2 linked regions of the Salinivibrio kushneri genome follow. The protein of the gene in region 1 interacts with the protein of each later gene in a pairwise test. Links are inferred from orthologs where the notes say so. Each region holds a gene or a part of one and is shown in the gene's direction. Other genes may lie near its edges.

Region 1 (5,858 bases):
GGCAATAAGCGCGGGGTGGCTTAAGGTGCTGGTATGTCTGGCAACGGCCCGTTGTTGGTTGCTTGAAGGCGCACCACTGGTGAAATAGGGAGGATTGCAGACAATATGTTGCCACTGTTCGCGACAGGCAAAATCGTTGATATCACCGTGGTGCAATTGGATTTGCGCGGCAAACCGTGACGCTCTCACATTTAACGTGGCGCAGTGAAAGGCGGACGGGTCGTACTCGACCGCGGTCAGCGACAAGGATGGAAAACGTTGTGCCAACATCAATGCCAATAAACCGGTTCCCGTTCCGATATCCAAGCTATTGCTCGCCGTCCCAGGCTGAGACCACGCGCCCAGTAGTACACCGTCCGTACTGACTTTCATGCCACAGTCACCGTGGTCGATAACAAATTGTTTAAAGCGAAATTGGCTCATTTGTCCTGCACTCTGGCGACTTAGCGGCATCAAGGGGTAGCATTTTTTGCTTTTGTGTAACCACAATGTTATCGATCTTGATCGTTAAAAAATGCCATGGATAACATGATAGCTAGTTTATTGAGCTGATTGTTATTGCTAAAGCAGAAGATCACAAGGTTTTTTGTCAATGCCTTTACTGTGGCTGTGAACTTCTTCATTATTCTGCGTTCTGCCCATCGTCTGAAACAAAATATTATAAATGAGCGTTTCAGCTGGGTGAAACATTATTCATTGCAAACACCATCTCAAGCTGTAGGTATACATCGTGACTAAGCGTTTAAAATTAGTAGATATTTTAGCGTTAGGTTTTATGACCTTTGCCTTTTTCTTAGGCGCTGGAAATATAATCTTTCCTCCACAAGCTGGCATGTTAGCCGGTGATCATTACACCGCCGCGATGATCGGATTTTTGATCACAGCGGTCGGTCTTCCTTTAATCGGTATTATTGCGGTTGCAGTCGCAGGCGGTGGCTGGAAAGGCCTCACCCGTGATTTGCCAACGGGTGTCGCGACACTGATGGCCGTGCTGATTTTTATCATTATTGGGCCTGCTTTTGCCGCACCTCGTGCCGGACTCGTTGCCTATGAAATTGGTTTTAAACCGTTTTTATCTGCACCAGGACAACTAGAACTAGGCGCTTTCTCTGTCGTTTTCTTTGCTGTCGCGATGTTTTTCTCTCTTTCTCAAGGCAAACTGATTGATACCATCGGTAAGTTCTTGACGCCTCTGCTCTTCGCGGCGCTCGCGATTTTGGCTATCGCAGTCATTATCAATCCTCAAGGCGAAGTGGTTGCCGCGCAGGGTAGCTATGTTGAGAACGCGCTGACAACCGGCTTTTTGGAAGGTTATAACACCATGGATACCTTTGCGGCCTTGATGTTCGGCATGTTAATTGTCGATGTGATCCGCAAAAAAGGTATCGAGGACAACAAAGCAACCTGCATGTACCTGATTTATGCCGGTATTATTGCTGCAGCTGGACTGGCGTTTGTGTACGTGTCGCTGTTCTACTTGGGCTCAACGGCCAGTGCAGTGGCGCAGGGGACGCAAAACGGTGGCGAAATCATGGCCGCTTACGTGGATGCACTGTTTGGGCCGGTGGGACAAATGATCCTCGCGGCGATCATTGGCCTTGCGTGTTTGACCACTGTGATTGGGTTGGTCAGCGCGTGTGCTGATTACTTTAGCTCGCTCACATCATGGACCTACCGTCGCTGGGTGGTGGTCGTGGCTACTGTCTGTGCGGTGGTGGCTAATGTGGGCCTAAAGCAGCTTATCGCCATTTCTATTCCGGTCTTGTTCGCATTATACCCAGTTGCGATTGCACTGATTGGCTTGACCTTCATTCGCCGTTGGTTGCCAAATCCAGCGCTAGGCTATCGCCTCGTGTTGGGCGTGGCATTGCTGTTTAGCTTGCTTGATGCGGCGAAAGTCATGGGCGCCGATATGAGTGCCTTTAACTTCCTGCCGCTGTTTGATGTCGGCATGGCATGGCTGCTGCCCACATTGGTGGCAATGGGGGTGGCAAAGTTTGTTGGCTCACGTGATGATGCCCTAGCAGAAGCCTAATGATATTAACCGCTACATGGTAGCCAAGAAAAACCGCGCTGGTTGAGCGCGGTTTTTTTATGTCTGTTTGTTAAACAGGCGGATCATCAGAGTAACGCTTGATATTCGACGAGCACTTGTTCGCACCAGTTTTGGATACGCTCGTCGCTGAGCTCGTATTCAGAGTCTTCATCGAGTGCAAGACCGACAAAGTGTTTGCCATCCTCAGTCACGGCCTTTGACGCGTCGAAACGGTAACCTTCGGTGGACCAATAACCAATAAACTGAGCGCCACAGCCTTGTAGCTGCTGGTGGAGCATACCCATGGCATCGAGGAACCACTCGGCATAGCCTTCCTGATCACCCAAACCAAAGAGGGCAATGACTTTGCCTTGTAACTGAAGGCTATCAATATCTTGCCAAACCGCTTCCCAATCTTCTTGTAACTCGCCAAAGTCCCAAGTCGAGATCCCAAGTAACAGCAGGTCATAATCTGCCATTTTGGCGAGCGGTGTTTCTTTGACATTGTGTAGATCGACCAAGTCATCACCGATAAAGTCACGGATTTTCTCCGCTGCCATTTCGGTGTAGCACGTGGTAGAACCATAAAAAAGACCGATTTTCATAGCGCGACTCGTTTGTGTGTAATGGGCGCAGTTTACCTGCTCAACGGTAATTTGATCCAGCAAGTGCAGGCGACATTTTGTATAATAGCCGCCGGCCATTACGCCGAGAATGGGCGTGCTTTTTCTGATGGATAACCAAGTGAGCTGAACGTGACGAACAACATTGAACTCATCGAACAGTTTTTGGATGCAATGTGGATGGAGCGCGGGCTCTCCGAAAACACCTTGACCTCCTATCGCACCGATTTACTCAAGCTGTGTCATTGGCTCGATAGCCGTGCATTGGTGGCCGTCAGCAAGCAAGATTTGCAAGACTACCAATATTGGTTGCATGAACAGGGCTACCAATCGAGCTCACGTAGCCGCATGGTGTCGGCGTTGCGTCGGCTTTTTCAATATGTATACCGACAGAAATTGCGCCCCGACGATCCCAGCGCCACGTTAATCAGTCCGAAACAGCCCAAGCGGCTGCCGAAAAATCTGACAGAAGAGCAAATCGATGCCTTATTAACCGCCCCCAATGCGGACGATCCGCTTGAGCTCAGAGACAAAGCCATGTTAGAGCTTTTGTATGCCACAGGTTTGCGTGTCACGGAGCTTATCGGACTGACCATGGAAAATGTAAGCTTGCGTCAAGGTGTGGTGCGAGTGTCTGGTAAAGGAGATAAGGAGCGCTTGGTACCCATGGGAGAGTCTGCGGTGGATTGGCTGGAGCACTATTTGGCGTATAGTCGCCCAGTATTGCTGGGAGAGACCAGTACCGATGTTTTTTTTCCAAGTAAACGTGCCCGTCAGATGACCCGTCAAACCTTTTGGCACCGCATCAAGTATTACGCGCAGTTGGCGGGGATCGAGACGGAGGATCTCTCTCCCCATGTTTTACGTCATGCGTTTGCGACCCACTTGCTCAATCATGGGGCCGATTTACGCGTGGTGCAGATGTTGCTTGGACACAGCGATTTGTCAACGACGCAAATATACACCCATGTGGCCACCGAGCGTTTGAAGCAGCTTCATCAAACACACCACCCACGCGGCTAACCGATAACTGGTGACAACTTCATGATAGAAATAAAAAGACGTATGCCGTCGGTGACGCCGGCATTTAGCGATGCCATTCCGCCATTATTGCAACGTTTATACGCTAACCGTGGCTTAAAGGAAGACAGCGAGCTCAACCGCAGCGTGGCTGGGCTGCATCAGTATCAAGCGTTAACCGGGATTGATGCTGCGGTTAACTTGCTCGCTGAGGCGTTAAAGGCGCACCAGTCTATTTTGATTGTGGGTGACTTTGATGCCGATGGCGCGACATCGTCAGCGCTATCCGTCAAAGCCTTACGCATGATGGGCGCGACTCGGGTCGATTATCTGGTACCCAACCGCTTTGACGATGGCTACGGGCTAAGCCCAGAGGTGGTCGACCAGGCCGCAGAGCGGGGAGCAGAGCTTATCATGACCGTGGACAACGGGGTGTCCTCATTGGCAGGGGTGGCGCACGCCAAAGCGCTCGGTATGCAGGTGCTGGTGACCGATCACCATCTACCGGGTGAGACACTGCCTGAGGCGGATGCCATGGTGAACCCTAATCTGGATGACTGTGGTTTTCCTTCGAAGGCGCTTGCCGGTGTCGGGGTCGCCTTTTATTTGATGCTGGCGCTGCGCGCGCATTTGCGTGACCAAGGGTGGTTGGAACAGCAAGGCATACCCGTGCCCAATTTGGCCGAGTTGCTCGATTTAGTCGCGTTGGGCACGGTCGCCGACGTGGTAGCCTTGGATAGTAACAACCGTATCCTGGTTCATCAGGGGTTGCAGCGGATCCGCGCTGGACGTTGCCGCCCGGGGATCCAGGCGCTTATCGAGGTGGCTAATCGCAATATGGCCACGCTCGTCGCCAGTGATTTTGGCTTTGCATTGGGGCCAAGGATCAATGCCGCGGGGCGTTTAGATGATATGGCGTTTGGGGTTGAGTTGTTGCTGTGCGACAACATTCATGCTGCCAGACGAATGGCCTCAGAGTTGGATGCGCTCAATCAAACTCGCAAAGACATAGAGCAAGGAATGAAGCAAGAAGCCGTGGCTTGGTGTGAGCGCTTGATTGCCGAGCAGTCTGAGCGAGAGTTGCCGGTAGGGCTGGCGCTGTTTCAGCGCGACTGGCATCAAGGCGTGATTGGGATCTTAGCCTCACGATTAAAAGATCAATTTCACCGCCCTGTGATTGCGTTTGCCGATGGTGGTGATGGGCTGATTAAAGGCTCAGCGCGTTCGATTCCTGGTTTGCATATGCGCGACACCCTCGATCGGATTGATACATTAAACCCTGGATTAATCAAAAAGTTTGGTGGCCACGCCATGGCAGCAGGGCTCACGATAGAGGAAACCCAGTTCGAGGCCTTCGCCAAGCAGTTTGATACGCAGGTGCGTGAGCAGGTCAGTGATGATGACTTAAAAGGTGTCTTGTTAAGTGATGGTCCCTTACAAAGTCACGAGCTGGGGTTGGAAACGGCAGAAACCATTCAAGCAGGCGGCCCTTGGGGGCAAGGATTTCCGGAGCCGCAGTTCGATGGCATTTTTAAGGTGCTGCAGCAAAAACTGGTGGGCGGCAAACACTTAAAATTGATGGTCGAGCCGGAAGGCGGCGGCACCATGATTGACGCCATTGCCTTTAACGTTGATTTGCGTCGCTGGCCCGATCCCAGCACCAAGACGCTACGACTCGTTTACCGCCTGGATATCAATGAGTTTCGCGGTAATCGCAGCGCCCAGTTGATCATTTCGCATCTTGAACCCGCTTAAATGTGCGGCTTTTTCCATCACGCCCTGTTTATTGGCGCGACAATTCGCTAAAATTCGGCGGTTAAATTTCCGCTAATAATGAAGATGCTTGACCATGTTTGAGATTAATCCAATCAAAAATCGCCTCGCCGATATCGCCGAACGTACCGATGTCCTCCGGGGGTATCTTTGACTATGATGCCAAGAAAGAGCGTCTAGAAGAAGTTAATGCTGAATTAGAACAACCGGACGTGTGGAACGAGCCACAACGTGCACAAGCGCTGGGTAAAGAGCGTGCTTCCCTTGAAGCGGTGGTGGAAACCATCGATCAATTGACCCAAGGCGGCGAAGACGTCAACGAATTGCTGATGTTGGCGGTCGAAGAAGATGATCAAGAAACCTTCGACGAAGTGGAGCCGGAGCTGGTGGAACTTGAAGCCAAGCTA
Region 2 (12,376 bases), 1.0 Mb from region 1 along the record:
GTCGATATCTTTACGAGCGGGCAGTGCCCCTTTTGCTTGATTAAAAGCAGTAAGAAATGCTTTGGATGATAAGGCGCGAGCGAGCGTATTGGCCGTTTTTCTACTACTGCGCGCGCTATTAAAGAGCGCGAAACTGTCCATATTGTAAATAAAACCCGTGTGCTTGGCGGGGGCTTGATAGCAGCCGATTGCTTCTGGAGCCGCTACATGTTTGGCCAATAGCTCTCCCAATACCCAATCGCCAGAAAACTGAAATGCGTGTTTGCCTTCAATCAGCAACTGAGTTGCTTCATTCCAGCGTATGTGAGAAATCGTTGGCTGGATGAGGCGGCTAATCTCTCGGAACAAACTTAAAATCTCAAACGTGGTTGCGCTCCGCAGTGTATGCTCATCCATATCCATAAATGCACGTCGATAATAATCCGCACCGCCGTAGCCAAATGCAAGATTTTCAAACAGTAAGGCGATTTGCCATTGATCATTGCCGATGGCTAGCGGTTGCACATTATGACGCTTTAAGGTTTTAAATGTATCGATTAGTGCTTCCCAGTTGTCAGGTGGCGATAGGTTGTATTGACGAAGCACGTCATGATTCACCCACATCCAATTTAATCGATGAATAGTCACTGGCGTTGCCACAAATCTCCCTTCAAATTGATTGACCGCGCGCGCAATGGGATAGAGCTGCGAGCGCCAATGCTCTTGATTGGCTAACTGTTCTAGGTCGTAAAGAAAACCCAGCGCTGCCCATGACTGGATCGCGGGCCCCTCGAGCTGAGCGATGGTTGGCGGTGTGCCCGCAATTGCGCGAGCTTGTAAAATAGACATTGCAGTATCCCCGCCGCCACCTTGAATTGCCTGCTGTTCAACGTGAACGTTAGCCTCCTCAAGCGCCTGTTTAGCGATGTTGGCAGCGCGGACTTCACCTGCTGATGTCCACCAATGCAGAAATTCAACAGATGCTACGGTGGACTGTGCTGCGTTAATGGGGAAAGCGATTGCGAATAAAAGGGTAAGCAAGTATTTTTTCATAGTTCACACGCCAACTGAATGGTGACAATAAGCCCTTGTTGGGGGTGGTTTTGTACATAGAGATCGCCGCCGTGGCTTCGAGCAATACTGCGGGAAATGGTGAGGCCTAGCCCGGATCCGAGATGTGTTTTTGCATCAACGCGAAAGTACGGTTCGAAGACTTTTTCTTGCCACTTTGTCTCCAAGCCCGGGCCAAAGTCGCGCACCTGAATAACAACCTTGTCATGATCGTCGTAAAGACCAACTTCAGCGGAGCCACCATATTTAATAGCGTTGTCGATGACGTTATAAAGGCACCGTTTAATCGCAAGGGGTTTACCCAAGAATCGGCTTTCAACTGGTAGCGAAAGCTGAACCTTACGTTTACTGCGGTTGTAGTACGCTGCGCATTGTTCAAGCGTATCGACCAAATTAATCCATTCAACTTCCTCATGGATGTCAGTTTCACGAATACACTGCAAGGCGCCCTCTAACAACACATCAAATTCAGTCAATACGGTCTCAAATTTTTGCCGCTCTGCATCATCTTCCAACATTGCCGTGCGTAATTTCAGGCATGCTAATGGCGTCTTTAAATCGTGTGATATGGCCCCGAATAGCATTTCGCGGTCGCGGATATAGGCGCGTATACGTCGCTGCATTTTATTAAATGCTCGCACAGCAGCACGTGTTTCTTTACTGCCTTCTTCTTGTACTTCTTCGACATATAGCTGTCCGCTCATCAGCGTCGCGGCTTTAGCCAGTCGCCGAATTGGACGAATTTCTAATCGCAATAACCAGACCGTACAAAAGACAAGGAGTAACGAGGATATCCCCAAAAAGACCAGCTGTTTTTGGTCAATAAACTGTGGCGATAAGGTAGAGAAGGGGACAGGTAGCGTTGCCGCGAGATAAAACCATTCGCTTTGTGACATTTGGATCTGTACCACAACGATAGGTAAATCCAGATCGCCTAAGGCTAAGCTGTAGTCGGCCCAGATAGCAGGCAATGCCTCAAGCTTAATACCTGAGTTAAACACTTTGAGGTCTTGGCGTCGGCTTAACGCAACATCAATGTGTTGCGCGTGGCGCACTGATTTAGACAACCGCGTCGATGCCTGCTCTAAAATCATGGCGGTACGCGCAGTTTGCGTGGGCAACCCAACATCTAATTTGCGTTGGTTGATGGAGATAAAGAAGCGTGTGCCACCCATCTCTCGAATTTGGTTCAAGATGAGGTAGCGATAACTGACGGGAAGTGCCTCAAAATAGTTGTAAGTATCAGCAACATTACTGGTTAGGCTTTGTACCGTTTTCTGTAGACTCTCTTGCTCCTTTTGCGCACTGGTTTGGTACCAAATCAACCCGGCGATCAGTTGGGCGATAACAATCACGATCAATAAGGTCGCGCCAATACGAAATCGAATGGAGGTGAACAACGATAGCGCAAGCGTACGCATCAATGCACCTCTGTCGCGATGACATCAGTGGCGAGCATGTAACCTTTATTCCTTACCGTTAAAATGAGCGAACGCTCGTCGTCGTGAAGGTGCTTACGTAATCGGCTGATTTGCACATCAATCCCGCGTTCAAATGGCTCTGCATCTCGCCCCCAAATGCAGCGGGCAATATCATCTCGACTCAAAAGCTGATTGGGTTTTTCTAGCATTAAGCTGATCAGATTAAAGTCGGCGCCAGACAATTGTTTGCACTCACCGTGAGGGCTAACTAATTGACGCTTCAGCAGGTCACACGTCCATCCGGCGAAAGTGACTTTATGGCCGACACCGGATGATTGGGTCATATGTGTACGCCTCAATAAGGCTTTAATGCGTGCCAGTAGCTCACGTGGGCTAAAGGTTTTTGTAATGTAATCATCGGCGCCCACTTCCAGCCCTGCAACACGATCAGCTTCATCTGTCACAGCCGTGAGCATGATGATGGGGACGTTAGAGTGTTTGCGAATTTGGCTACATAGCGTTAGCCCATCATCGCCCGGCAGCATAATATCGAGAATGATGAGATCCGGTGCGTGCGTTTGATAGTGTGCCCACATTTGCTCACCGTCACTGGCAGTAAGAACATGAAACTCAGCACGCCCTAGGTAATCGGTGAGTGCATCTCTAAGCGATTGATTGTCATCCACAACGAGGATGGTTTTCATCTTGCACGTTCCTGTGTTTTTCACCAATACCTTGTGTATACCTCAATTAAAACGAGATCACTATTGGTGCAAGCTGATATTGCCACACCGGTAGGCGTTGGTATGTAACAGCCTGCTTACAAACTCATAGGCTTTTGTAACCTTGGGAGAGACGCTTTTCTTTATCGTGTGTATGTCTCTACATAAAAAAGGAACATCACATGTTTAGTCACGCGTTTGGATTACTACAACGGATAGGGCGCTCTTTGATGCTGCCTGTGGCCGTATTACCTGTTGCCGGTCTATTACTCGGTATCGGTTCTGCTAACTTCGCATGGATACCGGATAGTGTCTCTGAAATCATGGCCATGTCAGGCGATGCCGTATTCAGCAATCTGGCACTTATCTTTGCGATTGGTGTCGCTCTGGGTCTATCAGACAACGATGGCGCGGCTGGGCTGGCGGCGACGGTTGGCTTTGCCATTATGACCGCAACCTTAGGGGTAATGGCTAACATCCACGGCATTGAGCCTGCGATGATCATCGGGATCCCTAGTCTTAATACTGGGGTATTCGGCGGGATTATGATTGGGGCTGTGGCAGCCTATTTGTTTAATCGTTTTCATAACATCCAGCTTCCTGAGTACTTGGGCTTCTTTGCCGGAAAACGCTTCGTCCCTATCGTTACGGGTATTGCTGCAATATTTCTTGGTATTGCGCTCAGCTATATCTGGCCTCCCATTGGCGGCGCAATCAAGAGTTTTTCGCACTGGGCGGCTTATCAAAGCCCAACCACAGCTTTTGGTATTTACGGGTTTGTTGAGCGTTCTTTGATTCCTTTTGGCTTGCACCACATTTGGAACGTGCCTTTCTTCTTTGAAGTGGGGGAATATGTCGACCCTGAAAGCGGAAAAGTGATCACCGGTGAAATTCAACGCTACCTTGCTGGTGACCCTACTGCCGGCAATCTAGCCGGAGGCTATTTGTACTCAATGTGGGCGTTACCAGCGGTGGGGTTAGCTATTTATCACTCAGCTCGCCCTGATAAACGCGCACTGGTTGGCGGGATTATGGCTTCGGCAGCGTTAACATCTTGGCTGACGGGTATTACCGAACCGATGGAGTTTTCTTTTCTATTTGTCGCGCCGGTGTTGTATGCCATGCATTGTGTCTTAACGGGGATCGGTTTTGCACTCGTCACAACGTTAGATATCCACCATAGCGTCACCTTCGCACATGGCGCAATTGACTTCCTTATCTATTACCCACTGTCGACCAATGCTTGGCTTTTCGCACTGATTGGCCCGCTCTGGGCGTTAATGTATTACAGCTTGTTTAGATTAACGATCAGTAAGCTTAATTTGCTGACACCAGGCCGAGAAACCGCTGAAACCGAGGTGAGTCAACTTTCGGAAATCGGTTCAGAGCTGGCACATCAATTGGTCAGTGCGCTTGGAGGAAAGGAAAATATTAAAAATGTGGATGCCTGTATCACGCGACTGCGAGTCAGCCTGAATGATATCCAGTATGCTGATATTACCGCAATTAAGCAGCTCGGCGCCAAAGAGGTACTGGTTGTTGGCGACAACCTTCAGGCTATATTTGGTACGCAATCAGACACTATCAAATCTGAAATAAAAGCGGTGCTTGTTGGGTAACTCTTTAATAATTAAAAGGTATTACAGAATGCATAGATCACTTGCTAGAAAGCTATCGACGGCCTGTCTTATCATGAGTATGTCCGCTATGTCGACTGTATCCGTAGCAGAGCCGTTGGATATTACACATGAAAAAATCTTTTTCTTAAGTCCTCATCCGGATGATATTGCACTGACATTTGGTGGCTTGATTAATAAGCTTGCTAAAGAGGATGGGTTGCTACAAAAAAAGCCAGTCACAGAAGTCTATTTTTCGGTATCTAATTACACTACTAATCACCTAGATATCTCGACAAATAAGAGAGTTATCGATGTGACCTCGATGAGATTCAACGAGGACATCAAGGCTCATACAGATATGTTTAACAAGTGGAGTAATTTTAGGTACAAAACGTCAGGTTTTTATGATGCGCCATTGAGAAATTATGAAGGGTCGACAACGGCTGGGGGAGGACCGGCTGGAACGTTTGAAGACTTTAGGCAGCAAGAAATAGAGATTTACCAGACTATTACAGCTAGCGTAAAGCCTATTCTACAACAAGATAATTGTGCAGCATTTGTTCTATTGGCTAATGGTAGTCACATCGATCACTTCGTCGTGAGGGAAGCGATTTTAAAAGCTGCTCATGACTTAGGTTCACAAGCTAAATGCGACATTTACTTAGGGCAAGATCAACCTTATACGGGAGCAAACCCTACTGATGCGATGGTAGAGGTTAATAATTTAGCAGCCAGATTACCCCCTAACGCATTAATACCAATGAGATATTGGATAGACAAGGAACATAAGGTTAATTTATTCGAGACTTACTTCCTGAGCCAATACGATAAATCATACATTCCAGCGCTCGATAGTGCGGATACTGAGACAATATACAAATGGGAGAAATCAACATACTCTCAGCTCAGTCCTCACCAAAAATGTAATTCAGAGTACTGTCGCTGGTAGTCAAAAAAGAGGCCAAACGGCCTCTTTTTCATTATTGAAGTGGGGGGATTACGCCACTTGTACTTGCTGTTGTTCGATTTCTTCACTTGGTGTGGCACCAGACTCAGCACCGTGCATCCAACGAATCAGTGTGCCGGATAGCGCCAGTAAGATAACACCGGAAATCGCGGCTGTTGCTGCAATACCACCGAAGATGGCCATAGCGCCATAATCACCTACATGCGAGCCAATGATCCCCGCCACATAGTTGGCGATCGCGTTAAAGCCGAACCAGGCCCCCATCATCAGTGAGGCCAAGCGTAGCGGCGCGAGCTTAGTAACCAAGGATAAACCGATAGGTGAGAGGCAAAGTTCGCCTAGTGTGTGGAAGAAGAACGCGCCCACCAACCAAAACATCGACGTTTTCACTGTGGTATCACCGCCTTGCTCTAACACTGCGCCAATCATGCACACAAACCCCAGCGCCAACATAAATAAAGCCATCGCGAATTTCACGGGCGAGCTTGGCTCTTTAGGTCCCAAACGAACCCATAATGAGGCTGCAATAGGGGCACAAACAATGATGAAGAAAGGGTTAAGCGATTGGAACCAAGCGGCTGGTATCTCAAACCCGCCAACCATACGATCCGTATACTCTTGGGTATAAATATTCATCAAGCCACCGGCTTGTTCAAAGCCTGCCCAGAAAATAATGACAAATAACCCCATCAATAAAATTACTTTGAGGCGATCGATTTCTTGCTTAGTTAATGGGGCATTGGTCTTGGAATGATTGGCATCTCGCGCTTGTTGTGCGGCTGGAACTCGGCCTATTTCGCCGAGCCAAGCGTTGGCCATGGTTAGCTGGATCACGAGGCTAATCACCATTCCCACGCCCGCTGCAAAGAAGCCATATTGCCAGCCGTAAGCGCTGCTCACCGTGCCCGCAACAAAGCCAGCTAGCAATGAGCCAATATTGATGCCCATATAAAAGATGGTAAACGCACCATCCCGACGATGATCGCCTTCATCATAAAGGTCACCCACCATCGTCGAGATGTTGGGTTTAAATAAGCCAGAACCCGCAATCAGTATGGCTAAGCCTGCATATAAGGTATGTACTGTATCTAAGCCATATTGGTGAGCAGGGAAGGCCAGAGTGAATTGACCGATGGCCATTAATGCCCCACCGAGAATGACAGCGCGACGTTGGCCAATAAAGTTATCGGCAATCCATCCACCAATCAGCGGCGTGATATAGACGAGGCCAGTATAGTAACCATATAGTTCGAGTGCGTCTTTGGTTGACCAGCCTAAGCCGCCATTAATGGTTTGGTCAGTGAGATAAAGCACCAAGATCGCGCGCATTGCATAATATGAAAAGCGCTCCCAAAGCTCAGTGCCAAAAAGTAAGAACAGTCCCCGAGGGTGACCAAGTATTGTTTTTTGGTTTTCCATAACTATCTAATTATTCGTTGAATGATTGTTGGGTCTGCATGGGGCTAGCCGGGTGCAGGGTGTTGGCGTTAACGCCTGTGTAAAACAGCCTCCTGTGTTTTGTAACAAAATATGTAAAACTAGCGTAATGGTTTTTTACCAAAATTAAAAACTATTATTCAAGCCACATTAACGTGGATAATAATAGTTTGTCTATTATGTGTGGGATATATAACCAGACGGTGCCTGTCACCTATAGTGACGTGACAGGCGTTTGCGTCTTTGCGTGGGATCAAAGGAGAGGGGATTATGTGATAGAGGTCACTCTAGCCGTGTTCAGCGATCAGGCGATGGCTTGACGTAACCACAGGGCAATATCTTCGTACATAATTTGATGACTTTGGTCTGCATCAGCCCAGCTCATCACAAAGTGGTAAAGTTTTTCAGGGTGGTAGGCTTGTCCGACCAATTGATTGGCCAGGGTTTCTAGCGGTCCTGGCATTAAACTATCAGTGAATAACTGGCAATCGATGATTTCTCCATGTTTCACATCCAAGTGTAGCTCAACGCCTCCCCACTCAAAACGCTCATCAAAGGTGTGCATGAACTGCGGGCTGTTACCGAAATTCCACGCCCAGCTGCACTGTTTTTCATAAATCGCGTCAAACCCCTCGACATCGGGCTTAGCGTCGGGAGAAATATACTCAATCTCAGTGGTATGACCGTAATGGCGGAAAAAGGCAGACTTAATCGCTTCACAGACGCGTTGGTGATCAATGTCCGGGACAAAGTCAGCAATATTGGCCACGCGGGCTCGGACAGATGAAATCCCCTTGGCTTGTAGCTTTTTAGGATCAGGGTTGAGGTAGTCACCCAGTCGCGACAAGTTGGCATTAATCAAGAGCGTACCATGGTGAAAGCCGCGATCTTTGGCTTCTTTGTAGGCAGAGCCCGATACTTTTCTCGGGCCGTCGGGCGTATCCATAGTGAGATCATTTCGGCCACTGGCTGAGGCACTGATCCCGAGCGTTTTCAGGGCATCGAGTACAATTTGCGTTGATACTGACTTATCATAACCCGGCTTACCTGCCATAAAGGTAAAATTGGTGTTGCCCAAATCATGAAACACTGCGCCCCCGCCGCTTTGCCTTCTCGCTAACACCACAGCATCTTGTTCCATTTTGCGCGTATTACACTCGCGCCATGGGTTCTGGCCGCGTCCAATGACTACCGTATTGTCATTACGCCAGAGGAATAGGACGTTCTGCTGTGCCGACATGGTACGAAATATGGTGTCTTCCACGGCGAGATTGAACCAAGGGTGGGTGGACGTCGAAACAAACACACGTAAAGGACGACTGGTGTCTTGCATACTGGCTCCAAGTATTCGGTAAACAAGTGATTGAGGAAACGCGCACGCTGACCAACTGGGTTGTTGTCACACAAGCTTGTTCGGCAATATAGACGCTAGAATATCAAACAATGCTTAGCGAGTGATTTAATCAGCGCCAATATGCTCGATTTTTACCGGATCGACGCCCTGAATGACCAATCTACCATCAAAATGACGCCACTCGTGACCGGATGACAAGGAAAAATAGCGTAAATGCTGTTTAGCGTTTGGCATTAGTCGTGGCATTAATTAGTATGTAAGGTCAATTTATTACCTGTTCTCTCAGTCAATTGGCATTGAGGCGTATTATTGAGACGACTCTGTCAGTTTGCTCAGACAATGGGTGAAATCATGATGTCAGCAGGTATTGTCACGCACCTACCTGATTTGGACTGCCCAACGGGTCGACGAGGAAACAATGCAACAATTAGAAGAAATTCTTGCGAATGCAACCAGTGCGGTGACCAGTGCCGCTTCTGTGGCTGCATTGGATGAAGTCCGGGTTAAATTCCTAGGAAAGAAAGGCGAGCTAACGGCACAATTACAGGCGTTGGGCAAACTGCCACCGGAAGAGCGCCGTGAAGCGGGTCAAAAGATTAACCAAGCCAAGCAAACAGTACAGCAAGCGATTGCCGAGCGTAAACAAGCGCTAGAACGTGCTGAGCTTGAAGCGAAGTTAGCGGCCGAAACCATTGATGTTAGCCTGCCAGGGCGTCGTATCGAAAATGGTGGCTTGCATCCAGTGACACGCACTATTGAGCGTATTGAGCAATTTTTCGGTGAGCTGGGTTTCTCGGTTGCGTCCGGGCCAGAGGTTGAAGATGGTTTTCATAACTTTGATGCATTGAATATCGCCCCTGATCATCCTGCACGTACCGATCACGATACTTTCTTCTTTAACCCTGATTTGATGTTGCGTACGCACACCTCTGGCGTACAAATTCGTACCATGGAAGCGGGTAAACCCCCATTCCGTATTATTGCGCCCGGTCGCGTCTATCGTAATGATTATGACCAAACGCATACCCCGATGTTCCACCAAGTGGAAGGATTATTGGTCGATAAAGACATCACCTTTGCTGATCTCAAAGGGATCCTCAACGACTTCTTACGTAACTTTTTCGAGGAAGACCTGGAAGTGCGTTTCCGTCCCTCTTACTTCCCGTTCACTGAACCTTCTGCCGAAGTTGATGTTCGCCGCAAAGGTGGAAAATGGCTGGAGATCTTAGGCTGCGGCATGGTTCACCCGAATGTACTACGTGCGGTGAATATCGATCCAGAAGAATATCAAGGCTTTGCCTTTGGTATTGGCGTAGAGCGCCTGACCATGTTGCGTTATGGCGTGAATGATCTTCGTGCGTTCTTTGAGAACGATCTGCGCTTTTTGAAACAATTTAAGTAATCAGTGGGGCAAGATAATAATGAAATTCAGTGAATCTTGGTTGAGAGAGTGGGTAAACCCAGCAAACGACACCGACGCGCTTGCCCATCAGATCACCATGGCCGGCCTTGAAGTCGATGAAATTGCACCCGTTGCTGGCGACTTTAGCGGTGTAGTTGTGGGTGAAGTGGTTGAGTGTGGCCAACACCCAGATGCAGACAAACTGCGTGTTACCAAAATCAATGTTGGCGACGATGAATTGCTTGATATCGTTTGTGGTGCACCTAACTGTCGTCAAGGCCTGAAAGTCGCGGTCGCAATGGTTGGCGCGGTATTGCCAGGTGACTTCAAAATCAAAAAAGCGAAGCTACGTGGTCAACCGTCCTTCGGTATGCTGTGCTCATTTACAGAGCTAGGGATTGATATTGAATCTGATGGCATTATCGAACTGCCTGCCGACGCGCCAATTGGAACCGACATTCGTGAGTACCTCGCACTAAACGACGTAACCATCGATGTTGACTTAACCCCGAACCGTGCTGATTGCTTGAGCCTACGTGGCTTGGCACGTGAAGTCGGCGTATTGAACCGCACTGATGTCACTGAACCGACTATCACACCGGTTACTGCCAGTATTGACGACAAGGTATCCGTGCATATCGATGCACCACAAGCATGCCCACGTTATTTAGGTCGTGTGGTAAAGAATGTCGATCTTAATGCGCAGACCCCACTGTGGATGCAAGAAAAATTGCGCCGCAGTGGCATTCGCGCTATCGACCCTGTCGTGGATGTCACCAACTATGTGATGCTCGAGCAAGGGCAGCCGATGCATGCCTTTGATCTTAGCAAGCTTGAGGGTGGCATTGTGGTACGTATGGCAGAAGAGGGCGAAACGCTCACATTACTCGATGGCAATGAAGCAACCCTTAATGCCCAGACATTGGTTATCGCGGATGAGAAGAAAGCCTTGGCGATGGCCGGGATCTTTGGCGGGCAAGACTCTGGTGTCACCACAGACACCCAAGATATTTTACTCGAATCGGCGTTTTTTGCTCCTGACGTGATCCGCGGCCGTGCGCGTAGCTATGGGTTGCACACAGATTCCTCTCACCGTTTTGAACGTGGCGTCGACCCTGCGTTACAAGCGGCGGCGATGGAACGAGCGACTGAACTGCTATTGGCAATTTGTGGCGGTGAAGCGGGAGAGATTGTTACCGCTGAGACGGCAGAAACACTACCCACTCGTGACACCGTCACTCTCCGTCGAGAGAAGTTAGATGGCCTATTGGGTCATTCTATCGATAACAGTGATGTTCAAGCCATTTTGTCCCGCCTTGGCTGTGCGGTAACGGAAACCGAGAAAGGGTGGCAAGCAACGGCACCTAGCTGGCGTTTTGATATTGCCATTGAGCAGGATTTGATTGAGGAAGTCGGGCGTATTTACGGCTACGACAACATTCCAACTCGCGCGCCTAAAGCCGCACTGACAATGCGCGAATATAAAGAAGCAGCGATGCCACTGAAACGTGTCCGCGATTTGTTGGTTGACCGAGGCTTCCACGAGGCGATTACCTACAGTTTTGTCGAGCCAAAACAGCAAACGCTGGTTGTTCCCGATGTTGAGCCGCTGATCCTGCCAAGTCCAATTTCTGCGGACATGTCAGCCATGCGCCTGAGCTTGCTTCCTGGCCTTTTAAACACGGTGGCCTACAACCAAAAACGTCAGCAGCCTCGTGTGCGCTTGTTTGAATTTGGCTTACGCTTTACCCCAGAAGGTGAAACCGGTGGCACCGTTCGCCAATCGAGCATTCGCCAAGAGAGCATGCTTGCGGGGGTGATTGCAGGTCCTGGTAGTGAAGAGCATTGGGATCTGGCGAGCGCTACCGTTGACTTTTTTGACTTGAAAGGCGATCTAGAAGCGGTACTGGAACTCACAGGTAAGTTGAAAGACTTCCGTTTCGTGTCAGCCTCTCATCCTGCCATGCACCCAGGTCAAACCGCTGCTATTGAGTTTGACGGCAAAGTTGTGGGTCACATTGGTACCCTGCACCCTGAGCTTGAGCGTGAGTTTGGCTTAAATGGTCGAACTGTGGTGTTTGAGCTGGAGTGGCAAGCCATTGACGAACGCTTTATTCCCGAAGCAGCAGGGCTCTCAAAATTCCCTGCCAACCGTCGTGACATTGCGGTGATTGCCGACCAAGCGCTTGCGTCTGGTGACGTAGTGGCTGCTTGTTTGCAAAGCGGCAACCCATTGCTCAAGGACGCACAGCTTTTCGACCTTTACACCGGCAAAGGTGTGGAAGAGGGCAAGAAGAGTCTAGCGATCGCACTGACCTTGCAATCTGATGCGCGCACGCTTGAGGAAGCCGATATCAGTGATGCAGTGTCTGGTGTTGTCAGCCATTTATCAGAGAAATTAGGC

Evidence for each region.
Region 2: the proteins of brnQ (region 1) and pheS interact in binary tests that used the Escherichia coli proteins (3 or more experiments, as listed by UniProt). The link is inferred for Salinivibrio kushneri from one-to-one orthologs.

The regions. Positions count from the first base shown.
Region 1 is NZ_CP114588.1:2,336,478-2,342,335, reverse strand. The notes cover bases 1-2,882. They hold brnQ (branched-chain amino acid transport system II carrier protein), read left to right. Parts: upstream 1-730; coding sequence 731-2,035; downstream 2,036-2,882. Other genes in these bases: xerD (site-specific tyrosine recombinase XerD), read left to right, coding at 2,833-2,882; fldB (flavodoxin FldB), read right to left, coding at 2,122-2,640; N8M53_RS10785 (tRNA1(Val) (adenine(37)-N6)-methyltransferase), read right to left, coding at 1-423. Outside these bases: more of xerD, read left to right, coding at 2,883-3,681; single-stranded-DNA-specific exonuclease RecJ, read left to right, coding at 3,703-5,433. UniProt on the Escherichia coli protein: Liv-II branched chain amino acid transport system, which transports leucine, valine and isoleucine. Also acts as a low-affinity threonine transporter.
Region 2 is NZ_CP114588.1:1,316,419-1,328,794, forward strand. What follows is about bases 8,205-10,980. They hold pheS (phenylalanine--tRNA ligase subunit alpha), read left to right. Parts: upstream 8,205-8,988; coding sequence 8,989-9,972; downstream 9,973-10,980. Other genes in these bases: N8M53_RS06320 (lipoate--protein ligase), read right to left, coding at 8,205-8,549; N8M53_RS06325 (hypothetical protein), read right to left, coding at 8,676-8,804; pheT (phenylalanine--tRNA ligase subunit beta), read left to right, coding at 9,992-10,980. Outside these bases: N8M53_RS06290 (ABC transporter substrate-binding protein), read right to left, coding at 1-1,032; N8M53_RS06295 (ATP-binding protein), read right to left, coding at 1,029-2,471; N8M53_RS06300 (response regulator transcription factor), read right to left, coding at 2,471-3,175; ptsG (glucose-specific PTS transporter subunit IIBC), read left to right, coding at 3,376-4,812; N8M53_RS06310 (PIG-L family deacetylase), read left to right, coding at 4,901-5,761; N8M53_RS06315 (peptide MFS transporter), read right to left, coding at 5,810-7,198; more of N8M53_RS06320, read right to left, coding at 7,521-8,204; more of pheT, read left to right, coding at 10,981-12,376.